3 regions of the Pandoraea fibrosis genome follow, and region 2 is predicted to be linked to each of the others. Evidence: predicted binding sites of a transcription regulator. Region 2 holds the regulator's gene; each other region holds the start of a gene.
The links. Region 2 encodes sigma-54, which starts transcription at its own class of promoters, with help from an activator protein. Its sites were predicted from a motif close to TGGCANGNAANCTGCTTT; they were not measured.
Positions count from the first base shown of each region.

Region 1: a site for sigma-54 is predicted at 1,832-1,849, ahead of nirB (nitrite reductase large subunit NirB). Genes of this name have one in related genera too.
Region 3: a site for sigma-54 is predicted at 1,958-1,975, ahead of glnA (type I glutamate--ammonia ligase). Genes of this name have one in related genera too.

Region 1 is NZ_CP047385.1:2,137,392-2,141,569, reverse strand. Features, by position in the region: gene nirB (nitrite reductase large subunit NirB) at 1-1,662, opposite strand, end outside; gene PI93_RS09560 (MFS transporter) at 2,001-3,473, opposite strand; gene PI93_RS09555 (acyl-CoA dehydrogenase family protein) at 3,562-4,178, opposite strand, start outside.
Region 2 is NZ_CP047385.1:596,779-600,956, forward strand. Features, by position in the region: gene ptsN (PTS IIA-like nitrogen regulatory protein PtsN) at 1-142, opposite strand, end outside; gene hpf (ribosome hibernation-promoting factor, HPF/YfiA family) at 379-732, opposite strand; gene PI93_RS02665 (RNA polymerase factor sigma-54) at 875-2,362, opposite strand; gene lptB (LPS export ABC transporter ATP-binding protein) at 2,457-3,227, opposite strand; gene lptA (lipopolysaccharide transport periplasmic protein LptA) at 3,253-3,954, opposite strand; gene lptC (LPS export ABC transporter periplasmic protein LptC) at 3,951-4,178, opposite strand, start outside.
Region 3 is NZ_CP047385.1:3,946,758-3,950,935, forward strand. Features, by position in the region: gene glnL (nitrogen regulation protein NR(II)) at 1-172, opposite strand, end outside; gene glnA (type I glutamate--ammonia ligase) at 447-1,862, opposite strand; gene PI93_RS17310 (rhodanese-like domain-containing protein) at 2,356-2,823, shown strand; gene PI93_RS17315 (LysE family translocator) at 2,873-3,490, shown strand; gene PI93_RS24950 (hypothetical protein) at 3,740-3,862, shown strand; gene PI93_RS25105 (DUF4148 domain-containing protein) at 3,908-4,072, shown strand.

The DNA of each region.
Region 1 (4,178 bases), 1.5 Mb from region 2:
GTTGACGAATCGGCTTTGCGGATCGTCGACAGCCTCCTTCGGCCACGTGCTCAGCATGTAGTAGTTCAGCGCGGGGCGACACGTCGCGCAGCCGTTCGGCGTGCGCCATTCGAGGAAATCGAAGGCAGCCCGGTGCGTCGTGAGGCGATGCTCGCGCACGGCGCGGCGCACCTCCGCATGTGACAGGTCGGTGCAGCCGCACACGGCCTTTTCCTTCGGTGCAGCGTCGTAGGTCGAACCCAGCGTGCTCATCAGAATCTGCTCGCACAGCCCGGCGCACGAGCCGCAGGAGCTGGCGGCCTTCGTGTGCTTCTTCACGTCGTCCAGCGTGAACAGCCCCTTCTCGGTGATCGCCTTGACGATGGTGCCCTTGCACACGCCGTTGCATCCGCAGACTTCATCGCTATCGGACATGGCCGACGCACGGTTCTGCCCCTGCGTGCCGACATCGCCCACACTCGACTCGCCGAACATGATGCGCTCGCGCAATTCGCCCAACGCGCGACCTTCGCGCAGCAGCTTGAAGTACCACGCGCCATCGGCCGTGTCGCCATACAGACATGCGCCAACGAGCTTGTCGTCGCGGATCACGAGCTTCTTGTAGACGCCGCTCGCCGGGTCGGACAGCACGATTTCTTCAGTGCCTTCGCCGCCCAGAAAATCGCCGGCCGAGAACAGGTCGATCCCCGTAACCTTGAGCTTGGTCGACAGCACCGAGCCGCGATAGCTGCCGATGCCCATGAGCGCGAGGTGATTGGCGCAGACCTTGGCCTGTTCGAACAGCGGCGCCACCAGACCGTAGGCCACGCCGCGATGGCTCACGCACTCGCCCACGGCGTAGATGCGCGGATCGTAGGTTTGCAACGTGTCGGACACGACAATGCCGCGCGAGCAATATAGCCCGGCCGCTTCGGCAAGCGTCGTATTCGGCCGGATACCCGCCGCCATCACCACGAGATCGGCGGCAACCTCTTCGCCATTGCTGAACGTCACGGCACGCACGGCACCGTTGCCGTCATCGAGAATGGCCGAAGTCTGATGCGCCAATCGGAACGCCAGGCCGCGCGCTTCGAGCGACTGTTGCAGGAGCTTGCCGGCCGTGCTGTCGAGCTGGCGTTCGAGCAGGGTATCGGCCAGATGCACGACGGTGACGTCCATGCCGCGCAGCTTGAGACCATTCGCTGCTTCCAGACCGAGCAAGCCGCCGCCGATCACCACCGCATGACGCTTCACGCGCGCCGTCTCGATCATGATCTCGGTATCGCGAATATCGCGATAGCTGATCACGCCGTCGAGATCCTTGCCCGGCACCGGCAGGATGAACGGGCTGGAGCCTGTGGCGATCAGCAAACGATCATACGGCGCCTCGGTGCCATCGGCACAACGCACCACACGGCGCGGCCGGTCGATCTGCGTGACTTCCTTGCCCAGATGCAACGTGATGCCCTTCTGCGCATACCAGTCGAGTGGATTGAGCACGATGTCCGCAAACGCCTGTTCGCCCGCCAGCACCGGCGAGAGCAGGATGCGGTTGTAGTTCGGATGCGGCTCCGCGCCGAACACGGTGATGTCGTATTGATGCGGCGCGATCTCCAGCAGCTCTTCAAGCGTGCGGATGCCCGCCATGCCATTGCCGATCACGACCAGACGAGGTTTGCGCATGCTGTCTTCTCCCGTTGCAACGCGTGCAGCGCCCGAAAAACAAAACGGCGTCCGTCCGTGCCGAAGCACGGAGGGACGCCGTTGTCCTGTGGGTACGTCGCAGGCGATCCCGCCCGACGTCGCACCTGAATTCGTTGCCGGCGACGCCTTTGCCGCTGGCCCTTACGCTAATGCAACAAGCATGCCAGCCAGGCGACCGCGATCGGCAGAACGTTGCCGAATAAGGCGAAGCGGGAGAAATGTCTATGGGAAACGCCCGAAAGTGGCGTGAAACCTGCCGCACCGCCGCAGTGCAAGGCGGGGCGCTACCCGCCTTGCGCGCACCAGGATGATGCGTCTCAGCGTGCCGCCGATGGCGTATGCCCGCTCACGTGCGCGCCGGCATCGGCGGGCAGGCGAACACCATCGATCAGAGCCAGTAGCGCGATGGCCGCCATCGCGGCGAACGTCCACCGGAAACTGGTCGCGCTGAACGGTGCGGCCCCCGCCACTTCGGTGATCTTGAGCACGAGCGCGCCCAGAGCGATGCCCAGACCGGAGGTCATCTGCTGGAGCGCGGAGAAGAGCGTCGTGGCGCCGCTCATGTCGTCTGGCGGCACGTCCGCGAAGCCCATCGTGGCGAGCGTGGTGAACTGCACCGAGCGGCAGATACCGCCGAAGAGCAGCACGAGTGCGATGAGCCATAGGGGTGTCGTCGCCGTCAACAGTGCGCACAGTGCGAAGCCCACCGCCACGAGCACGCCATTGCCCAGCAACACGCCACGAAAGCCAAAGCGGCGCATGATCGGCGTGGTCGCCGGCTTGATGCCGAGATTGCCCGCGAAGAGCGCGAGCATCAGCAGACCGGATGTCACGGCGCTCATGCCGAACGCCAGTTGGAACATGAGCGGCAGGAGAAACGGCGCGCTGCCGATGGCGATACGGAACATCGAACCGCCCCAGACCGTCACGGCGAACGTCTGCACGCGCAGCGCGGAGAGATTGATAAGCGGATGCGCAGCGCGCAGGAAATGGCGGACCGACCACACCATGGCGACCAGTCCCGTCGCGAGACACCCGATCACCAGCGGCCAGTCGGCCGGCGTGCGGCTGGCCAGCTCCACCCCGAACATCAGCAGACTCGCGCCGACGCCGCTCGTCACAAACCCGGGCAGATCGAATGGCTTGCGTTGCCCGGGCGACGGCTTCACCAGCCACAGCGCCGCCACGAAGGCCGCAATGCCCAGCGGTACATTGATCAGGAAGATCCAGTGCCAGCTCCACGTCGACGAGATGAACCCGCCCAGCGCCGGGCCAAGCACTGGCGCGGCGAGTCCCGGCCAGGTGATCGTCGCGATAGCGCGTACCAGCGCGGGCTTGGGGGTATTGCGCAGTACGATGAGTCGGCCGACCGGCACCATCATCGCCCCGGCGAGCCCCTGCAACACGCGACACAGCGTGAACATGTCGAGGCTCGTACTCATCGCGCACAGCACCGACGCGAGCGTGAAAAGCGCAATCGCCGCCGGAAACACGCGACGCGGGCCGAGCCGGTCGGCGAGCCAGCCACTCGCAGGAATGAACGCCGCGAGGGCCACCAGATAGGCCGAAAGTCCGATGGAGAGCTGAGACGGCGCCACACCGAAGTCGTGCGCCATGGCGGGCAGCGACGTGGTGATGATGGTCGCGTCGAGGTTCTCCATGAAGAACGTGGACGCGACGAGCAACGGCAATGCCGTCTGCGAGACCGTCAGTGCCGGCCGGTCAGACGGCCCGGACGGCGAAGGGGGTAAGGAGGGGGATGGCGGGCGCGACTGGGCAGGTTCGGACACGACGGCTCTCGGGGGCAGCGAACGCCAGCGAGTGTATTACAACCACCGCGCGGCCGCTGCCCGGCGCGCCGCAACCGACAGGGCAGCGTCAGTCGTCCTGCATCAATGCGCGACCGATGATCAACTGCTGAATCTGCGTGGTGCCCTCGTACAGGCGAAGCAAACGCACATCGCGATAGAAGCGCTCGACCTTGTATTCGTTGATGTAGCCCGCGCCACCATGCACCTGCACGCCGCGATCGGCCACGCGCCCGACCATCTCCGTACAGAACAGCTTGGCGCACGAGGCTCGCATGCTCACATCCGCATCGCGCTTGCCCGCAGGCTTCGCGTCGTAGCGCGCGGCGCAGTCCTGCACCATCGACCATCCCGCATAAAGTTCGGCCTGACTGTCCGCAAGCATCGCCTGAACCAATTGGAAGTCGCCGATGCGCTGCCCGAACTGTTTGCGTTCGCGCGCGTAAGCCACCGCTTCGTCAAGAATGCGCTGCGCCATGCCGCACGAGAGCGCCGCCACGTGCAGGCGTCCGCGATCGAGCACCTTCATGGCCGTCTTGAACCCTTTGCCTGCCTCGCCGCCAATGATGTTCGCCGCCGGGACACGCACGCCCTCCAGCACTACGTCGCAGGTCTTCGTGCCGCGCTGCCCCATCTTCTTGTCGGGTTTGCCCAGCGACAACCCCGGCGTGCCCGCCGGCACGATGA
Region 2 (4,178 bases):
GATTGTCGGTCACAAGCGCGCGCGACAGGCCGGCATTGTTTTCGAAAAGTAGCCCGGCTTGCTCGAAGACGCGCTTCTTGCTGGTGACTGACAGTCCAAGCAGGATGTTGGACGCAGGTAAGAGTTTGACTAAACGGTTCATCTTGTAATGCGGGCGAACGCTGAGTCGCCCTCCAACCCCCGATTGACCACGCATTATAGACCACCCGCCGCAGCGGCCGCGGCAATCCACGGAACTTGGCGGAACCATACAAAAGGGGCCGTTCAACGGCCCCGCGGTGGGTGATGCCAGACTTATGACAGACGCGTGTGCGCTCGGGTGGTTCCGTGCGATTTCACGAGGCTGTCAGTCAATGCGACTACCACGCCCGGACAGACTCATTGCAGCGGTTCCGCCTCGGGAGGTTGCTGGTGCTTGAGGGCCTCGCGACCGTGATCCTGAACCTTGTCCTTGTATTGCATTACCTTGCGGTCGAGCATGTCGATCAGCTTGTCGATGGCGGCATACATATTCTCGTCACACTTCTCGACGAAAATTTCCTTGCCCTTGAGATACACGGTGACGCTAGCAATCTGGCGTCCGGCCTTCTCCTTGGTCTTGTCGACAGATAGGATCACCTCGGCGCCAATGAGCTGGTCGAAATGCCTCAACACGCGTTCGAGCTTGTTGACGACAAATTCGCGCAGTGACGGCGTGAGTTCGAGGTGATGTCCACTGATCTTCAGATTCATAGCTGCTCTCCTTGCTGAAATGCCGAAGTGCAGGCCGCGTCATGAGCGACGCTGGCTAGCGGGAGTGCGAGCCATTGACGTGACGCAATGTCGCACTGCGGCGTTATGCCCCAGCGAGCCAACATGGCGCACCAGGACCGTCCTACAAAGATTTGCGCAAGTTCACTGCGGGGATTCGCATGGCCTCGCGGTATTTCGCGACGGTGCGCCGCGCTACCACGAACCCTTGCTCTGCCAGCAGTTCCGCGATACGGCTGTCGGAAAGGGGGCTCTGCGGGTCTTCTGCTCCTATGAGTTGCTTGATGAGTGCGCGGATGGCGGTCGATGACGCTGCGCCCCCGGCTTCCGTTGCCACATGTGAACCAAAAAAGTACTTCAGCTCAAAGGTTCCGAATGGAGTGAGCATGTACTTACTGGTAGTCACGCGTGAAATCGTGGATTCGTGTAAACCCAGCGTATCAGCAATCTCGCGTAAAACCAAGGGCCGCATGCCGATTTCGCCGTGCGTGAAGAAGTTCTTTTGACGCTCGACAATCGCCTGCGCCACGCGCAGGATCGTATCGAAGCGCTGCTGAATGTTTTTGATCAGCCAGCGCGCTTCCTGAAGCTGCTGCTGCAAGTTGCCGGTGCCCGGATCGTTGCGGTTATTGCGCAGAATGCGCGCGTACATCTCGTTGATGCGCAGGCGCGGCATGACGTCGGGATTCAGCTCTGCGGTCCAGCCGCTGCCCTGTCTGCGCACGAGCACATCGGGGATGACGTAATCGGCCTGAGGCGAACCATAGGCGGCGCCGGGGAACGGGTCGAGCGAGCGAATCAGTTGATGGGCGGCACGCAAGCTGTCTTCGCTCACGCCCAGCAGGCGGCGCAGGCGAGTGTAATCGCGGGCGGCGAGCAGTTCCAGGTGATCGCTGACGATACGCAGCGAGAGCGTGCGAACGCTGCTCGCGGGCAGGCGCTGGAGTTGCAGGCGCAGGCATTCCGCCGGACCGCGGGCCCCCACGCCCGCGGGGTCGAAGCTTTGCAGCAGGGCAAGCGCGGCGTTGATCTCTTCCGTTTCCAGCGCCAGCTCTTCGGGCATTTCTGCCTCGATGTCGTCGAGCGTGGTGCCGAGATAGCCGTCTTCGTCGAGCGATTCGATCAGGAATGCCACCAGCGCACGGTCGCGCGGCGCGGCTTTGGTCAGGCGCAACTGCGCCAGCAGGTGTTCGCGAAGATTGGGATGGTCGACGTGCAATTGCGGACGCGCGTTGTCGTCGTCGTCCGAGGCGTTGCCCGAGCGAGCGAAGTCGTTCAGGCTCCAGTCGCTGCCGTTGTCTTGCGCGTTGTCGTCGAAGCGGGCTTCGCCGTCGAGTTCGCGGGCTTCATCGCGGCCGTTGGCGGGTTCGGAGCCGTCGTTCGTATGACTGGCCGACGTGCTCCGCTCGTTGCGCAACGACCCGTCCGTGCCCACACGTACCGAGCCCGCGAGCCAATCGTCCTCGCGTTCGAGCATCGGGTTCTGGGTGAGGGCGTGCTCGACTTCCTGCTGAAGTTCGAGCGTAGACAGTTGCAACAACCGGATCGATTGCTGCAACTGCGGCGTGAGGGTCAGGTGCTGCGAGGTGCGGAGTTGAAGAGTCGGTTTCATAGCGTGTCTCGCCTTCATTGTAGAGGCTTTGTCACGCCAGCGGAACCGGCCCTGTCCCCTATCGGAGGCAGGGTTTACATGCGAAAAATTAGCTTTACATCCGGAAATTTTCGCCCAGATACACGCGCCGGACGCTTTCGTCGGCCACGATCTGGTCAGGCGTGCCGGCGGCGAGCACCGAGCCTTCGCTGATGATGTAGGCGTGATCGCAGATACCGAGCGTCTCGCGCACGTTGTGGTCGGTAATCAGGACACCGATGCCACGATCCTTCAGGAATCGCACGATCCGCTGGATTTCCAGCACGGCGATCGGATCGACGCCCGCAAATGGTTCGTCCAGCAAAATAAAGCGCGGCTGCGTGGCCAGGGCGCGGGCGATTTCCACGCGGCGGCGCTCGCCGCCCGAGAGCGACATGGCCGGATTCTCGCGCAGATGGCTGACCTGCAACTCGTCGAGCAGCGCTTCAATACGGCGATCGATTTCGTCTCGCTTGAGCGGTTTGCCCTGCGCATCGAGCTGCAATTCGAGCACGGCGCGGATATTGTCCTCGACCGTGAGCTTGCGAAAGACCGACGCTTCCTGCGGCAAATACGAGACTCCCATGCGAGCGCGCTCGTGAATCGGCAGTTCGCTGATCAGGTTGCCGTCGAGCTGAATCTCGCCGTCGTCGGCCGGCACGAGGCCCACGATCATGTAGAACGACGTTGTCTTGCCGGCACCGTTCGGGCCCAGCAGACCCACGACTTCGCCGCTTTTTACATCCAGCGAGACGTCCTTGACGACGGTACGGGCACCGTATTGCTTCTTGAGCGAGCGCACGACGAGTGCGCTCGGCTTGCCCGCTTGGCCGAAGCCGGGGTTGATGGTCGAAGCGTTGCTGTTGGCAGAATTACTCACGCGGATTCCCAATGCTTTTTGAGGGAGACAGCGGCGGCAGATCGCCCTTGGGGGCGGGGGCGGCCGGCTTGCTCGCGCCGCCGGGCTGCGCCTGATTCGCCCCTGTCGCATTGCGCGGGGCGAGCGTGGCGCGCACGCGGCCGTTCGGATTGTTGGCGTTGACCTGATCGGCGCCGCTGTTCGCGGTATAGACCTCGTTATACGTGTCGTAAGTAATCACGCTGCCGTGGATCTCGTCGAGCACCCGGGTGCCGCCGGCCAGACGCTTGAGCGTGGCTTGCGTGGTGAGCGTGGCGACTTCGGTCTTGCCGTTGTAGTAAATCGTCTGGCCCCAGCCGTCGATGTACTCGTCGAGGCCGTCGCGCTTCTGGCGCATATAGGCGAGCGGGCCGCCTGGCTTGTAATACGCCGTGGCGTACTGATAACCCTCCGGATCCTGAGTCACTTCGACGCGATCGGCCTTGAGGAGAATCGTCCCCTTGGTCATCGTCACGTTGCCGGTGAAGATGTTGACCTGCTTGAGGTCGTCATAGCTCATGTGGTCCGACTCGATGTTGAGCGGCTTGTCGCGGTCGGCGCGCTCGGCATGGGCGAGCGGCGACACGAGTGCACCGAGCACGGCGAAGGCGGTGGCCAGCGCGCGCAGTGCGCGCATCGACAGGAAAACGGGTCGCGGGTTGCGGCGATCGGTCATGGGGTCTTGGAGCCCTGTTTAGTCTGGGGTGGCGCGCTTGGCGCGGCGGGCGGCGCCGGGCGCTTGCTGCCCATTTCCGCCGGCTGGATCGTGCCGTGAACATTGCCGAGCAATTGTACGGCGCGCGAGATGTTATTGAAAATCATGCCGTCGCCGAACATCACCGACGATCCACGGTAGAGCTGAACCGGCAGTTCCGTGCGCACGATGTCTTCGTTCACGAG
Region 3 (4,178 bases), 2.2 Mb from region 2:
AACGACGCGAGAGTGCAAGCAGCGCCTCCGCCGCCGGATTGGCGAACACCACGCGCAGCGTGTGCTTCTCGAGCACCAGCAGCACGGTCGGCAGCGCTTCGAGACCCGGCAGGATACCGGTCACGGCGAGCTTCGCCTCCCAGGGCTCAATGCTCGTGTGCAGCGCCGACATATGACCGGACAATGCGGCTGCGTCAGTGGTCATTTCGGTAGCATGGTTGTCGTCATCGGCGACGGCGTGCGAGGCACGCTTCGTCTGCCCTTTCGCACCAGCGCGGACACTTTTCATCAAGGATCGAGGCGATAGATTCATGACTGGCTACGAGGTGAAGGCGCGCTGCGGATAAAAAAGGGGGACGGCCGCGGCCATCCCCCTTGCTTGTCGAGCATGACGGTCGGCCGCTGGCGTTCCGTCATGCCGGCGCATTCCCTGCGCAGCGATTCGATTACAGCGAGTAGTACAGTTCGAACTCGAGCGGGTGCGTGGTCATTGCCACGCGACGTGCTTCTTCCGTCTTGAGTGCGATGTACGAATCGAGCATGCCGTCCGTGAACACGCCACCACGGGTCAGGAACTCGCGGTCTTCGTTCAGGTACTCCAGCGCCTGTTCGAGGCTCGAGCACACGGTCGGGATCTTTGCATCCTCTTCCGGCGGCAGGTCGTACAGGTTCTTGTCGGCAGCTTCGCCCGGGTGGATCTTGTTCTGCACGCCATCCAGACCAGCCATCAGCATCGCCGAGAAAGCCAGGTACGGGTTGGCCATCGGGTCCGGGAAGCGCGCTTCGATGCGGCGGCCCTTCGGGTTGGCGACGTACGGGATACGGATCGAGGCCGAACGGTTACGGGCCGAGTAGGCCAGCTTCACCGGGGCTTCGAAGTGCGGCACGAGACGCTTGTACGAGTTCGTCGACGGGTTCGTGATGGCGTTCAGCGCGCGAGCGTGCTTGATGATGCCGCCGATGTAGTACAGAGCGAATTCCGACAGACCGCCGTAGCCGTTACCGGCGAACAGGTTCTGACCATCCTTCCAGACCGACTGGTGGATGTGCATGCCCGAGCCGTTGTCGCCCACGATCGGCTTCGGCATGAACGTGGCCGTCTTGCCGTAGCTGTGTGCCACGTTGTGCACGACGTACTTCAGGATTTGCGTCCAGTCGGCGCGCTCGACCAGCGTCGAGAACTTCGTGCCGATTTCGTTCTGGCCCTGACCTGCGACTTCGTGGTGGTGCACTTCGACCGGCACGCCCAGTTGTTCGAGCAACAGGCACATTTCCGAGCGCATGTCCTGGAACGTGTCGACCGGTGCGACCGGGAAGTAGCCGCCCTTCGTGCCCGGACGGTGGCCGGTGTTGCCGCCTTCGAAGTCCTTCGACGACGACCACGGCGCTTCTTCCGAGTTCACGCGAACGAACGTGCCCGACATGTCCGTGCTCCACTGGACCGAGTCGAAGATGAAGAATTCCGGCTCCGGACCGAAGAAGGCGGTGTCGCCCAGGCCCGTGCTCTTCAGATAGGCTTCAGCGCGCTTGGCGATGGAGCGCGGATCGCGGTCGTAACCCTTGCCGTCGGCCGGCTCGATCACGTCGCAGGTCAGCACCAGCGTGCTTTCTTCGTAGAACGGGTCGATATAGGCAGTGTTGGGGTCCGGCACCAGCAGCATGTCCGAGGCTTCGATGCCCTTCCAGCCGGCGATCGACGAACCGTCGAAAGCGTGACCGCTTTCGAACTTGTCGGCGTCGAAGTGCGACACCGGCACCGAGACGTGTTGTTCCTTGCCGCGCGTGTCGGTAAAGCGGAAGTCAACGAACTTGACGTCTTCTTCCTTGACCAGGTTAATCACATCTGCCACAGATTTGCTCATGCTATCTCCCGAAAGATTCAATCTGGCGCTGCCGGCGCTTATCGCCCGCGTCGCCGCACCCTCTTAACGAACTCCGTGTTCGGATTCGCCTGAGTAAAGCAGGAAGCGTGCCAACGCCCTGCCAACGCCCCTCTCCTCGCTCTCGCCCTCTGATTTCTAAGGAAATAATCGATTCTGGTGCGTCCAGCCTCGAATTCCCGCTCATGGGCCCAAATTCTCCATTCCGGTGCAACAAACCCCAAAAATGACCGCTGTTGGTGCATTTGGCGATTATGCACCTTTTCGGTGCTCACGGACGAATGCCGCGAACCGAAGTTGTGCACCCCGATGCACCGTCCTAAAGCACCATGTCATGTCATGCACGGGCCCGCCTTCAATCAATCAACGCTGCATCCGGCCCGCCTCGCCGATGTCCCATGTCACCTAAAGCGCATCTCGCACGAAGTGCACGCTAGAATGAAGGACAACCATCGACTAACGAGATCACAGCAATATGACAAGCGCCAAAGCCATTCTCGATCAAGCCATCCAACGTCGCGCCACCGGCCAGCTCGCCTACGCTGGCGCCGTCACGCCGGAAGAAGCCCTGGCGCTCCTTAACGCCGATGCCAACGTTCGCCTGATCGACGTGCGCACACGCGCCGAACTCGATTGGGTCGGCCGCCCGCAAGTGCCCGATGGCCAATACGCCAATGTCGAATGGGTGCGTTACCCCGGGGGCGTGCCCAACGAGCACTTTCTCGAGCAACTCGCCTCGCAAACGCCTGACAAGACCACGCCGCTACTGTTCCTGTGCCGCAGCGCGGCCCGCTCGAAAGCGGCGGCGAAAGTCGCCTTCGAGGCAGGTTATACGCAGTCGTTCGACATCCTGGAAGGCTTCGAAGGTGACAAGGACAGCGAAGGCCACCGCAAACATGTGAGCGGCTGGTGCTTCCGCGGCCTTCCCTGGCTCGGTGCCTGAGCCGCTTTTCAGACAACGCTGATCGTCATCAACGCGAGGAGACGCCGAGATGGATTGGACTCACTTGCTGACTTTCGCCCTCGCCCTGTTCGTGGGCGCAGGCACCCCGGGACCCGGTATCGCGGCCATCGTTGCACGCGTTCTCGGGCGCGGCATGCAGGGGGCGATTGCCTTCTCGGCGGGCGTGGCAATCGGCGACGTGGTCTGGCTCACGCTGGCCGTGCTCGGCGTGGCCGCACTGGCGCATACGTTCTCGGGCATCTTCCTGGCGATCAAATACTTGGGCGCCGCATACCTGCTCTATCTCGCATGGAAGATGTGGCATGCGCCGGCCATCGCCCCGACGGAGCCGATGACGGACGCGCCCCGCGAAAAATCGTGGCGACTGTTTCTCGGCGGCCTGTCCGTCACGATGGGCAACCCGAAGGTCGTGGTGTTCTACTTCGCCCTGCTGCCCAACCTGCTCGACCTTCAGAAAGTCACGGCGCTCGGCTATATCGAAGTCGTGGGTGTCACGCTGACTGTGCTCTCGATCGTGTTCGGCAGCTACATCGTGCTCGCCGCTCGCGCACGTCGACTGCTCAGTTCGGCACGCGCCGTGAAGCGCCTGAATCGTGCGACCGGCACCGTCATGGCCGGCGCGGCAGTCGCCATCGCCACACGCTGAGCGTCATCCCCGTCTTTCCCGCAACATCGCAAACGCCACCCCTCGGGTGGCGTTTTTGCTTCGCGAGCCCCTCGCGCATTGTTGCGAATCCCGTAAGTATTTATTCCCTTTATTGCCGTTTTTCTGCGATAGCCAGACGCTTAGACTCTGTTCACGGTCGCACACAACGCATACCGCGTCGTCACAAACGCCACGCCGGTACCGATGCATTGCGCGCCCCCGCAGCACAGAAGAACAGGAGTTATCGTCATGAATCGCAAGCTCATCGCCTCTGCCCTAATGTCAGCCGTCATGGCCACCGCAGCCGGCACCGCCTTCGCACAAAGCGCCCGCACCAGCGACGCGTATCCGGAAGGCTCCCAATTCGCCTAGGTCACGCAAACGTCGCAAGTCACGCGCGAGCAAGTTCGCCAGGAACTGGCCGACGCACGCGCTCAGGGTCTGATCCCGCAGAACGATTACGAGTATCCGGTCCTCAATTCGCTGTCGCAGAGCAACGCGCCAGGCAAGACGCGCGCTCAGGTGTACGAAGAACTCGTGCGCGCGCGCCAGAACGGCGAGATGAAGTACTCGAACCCGTAAGACGTCACATCGCACACGCTCTCATCCGGACACCGGCCGTCGCCCGCACCGAGTGGTTGCAGATGACGCCGGACTGACCGTCCCTCGTCGTGTTGCCGTACCCCGG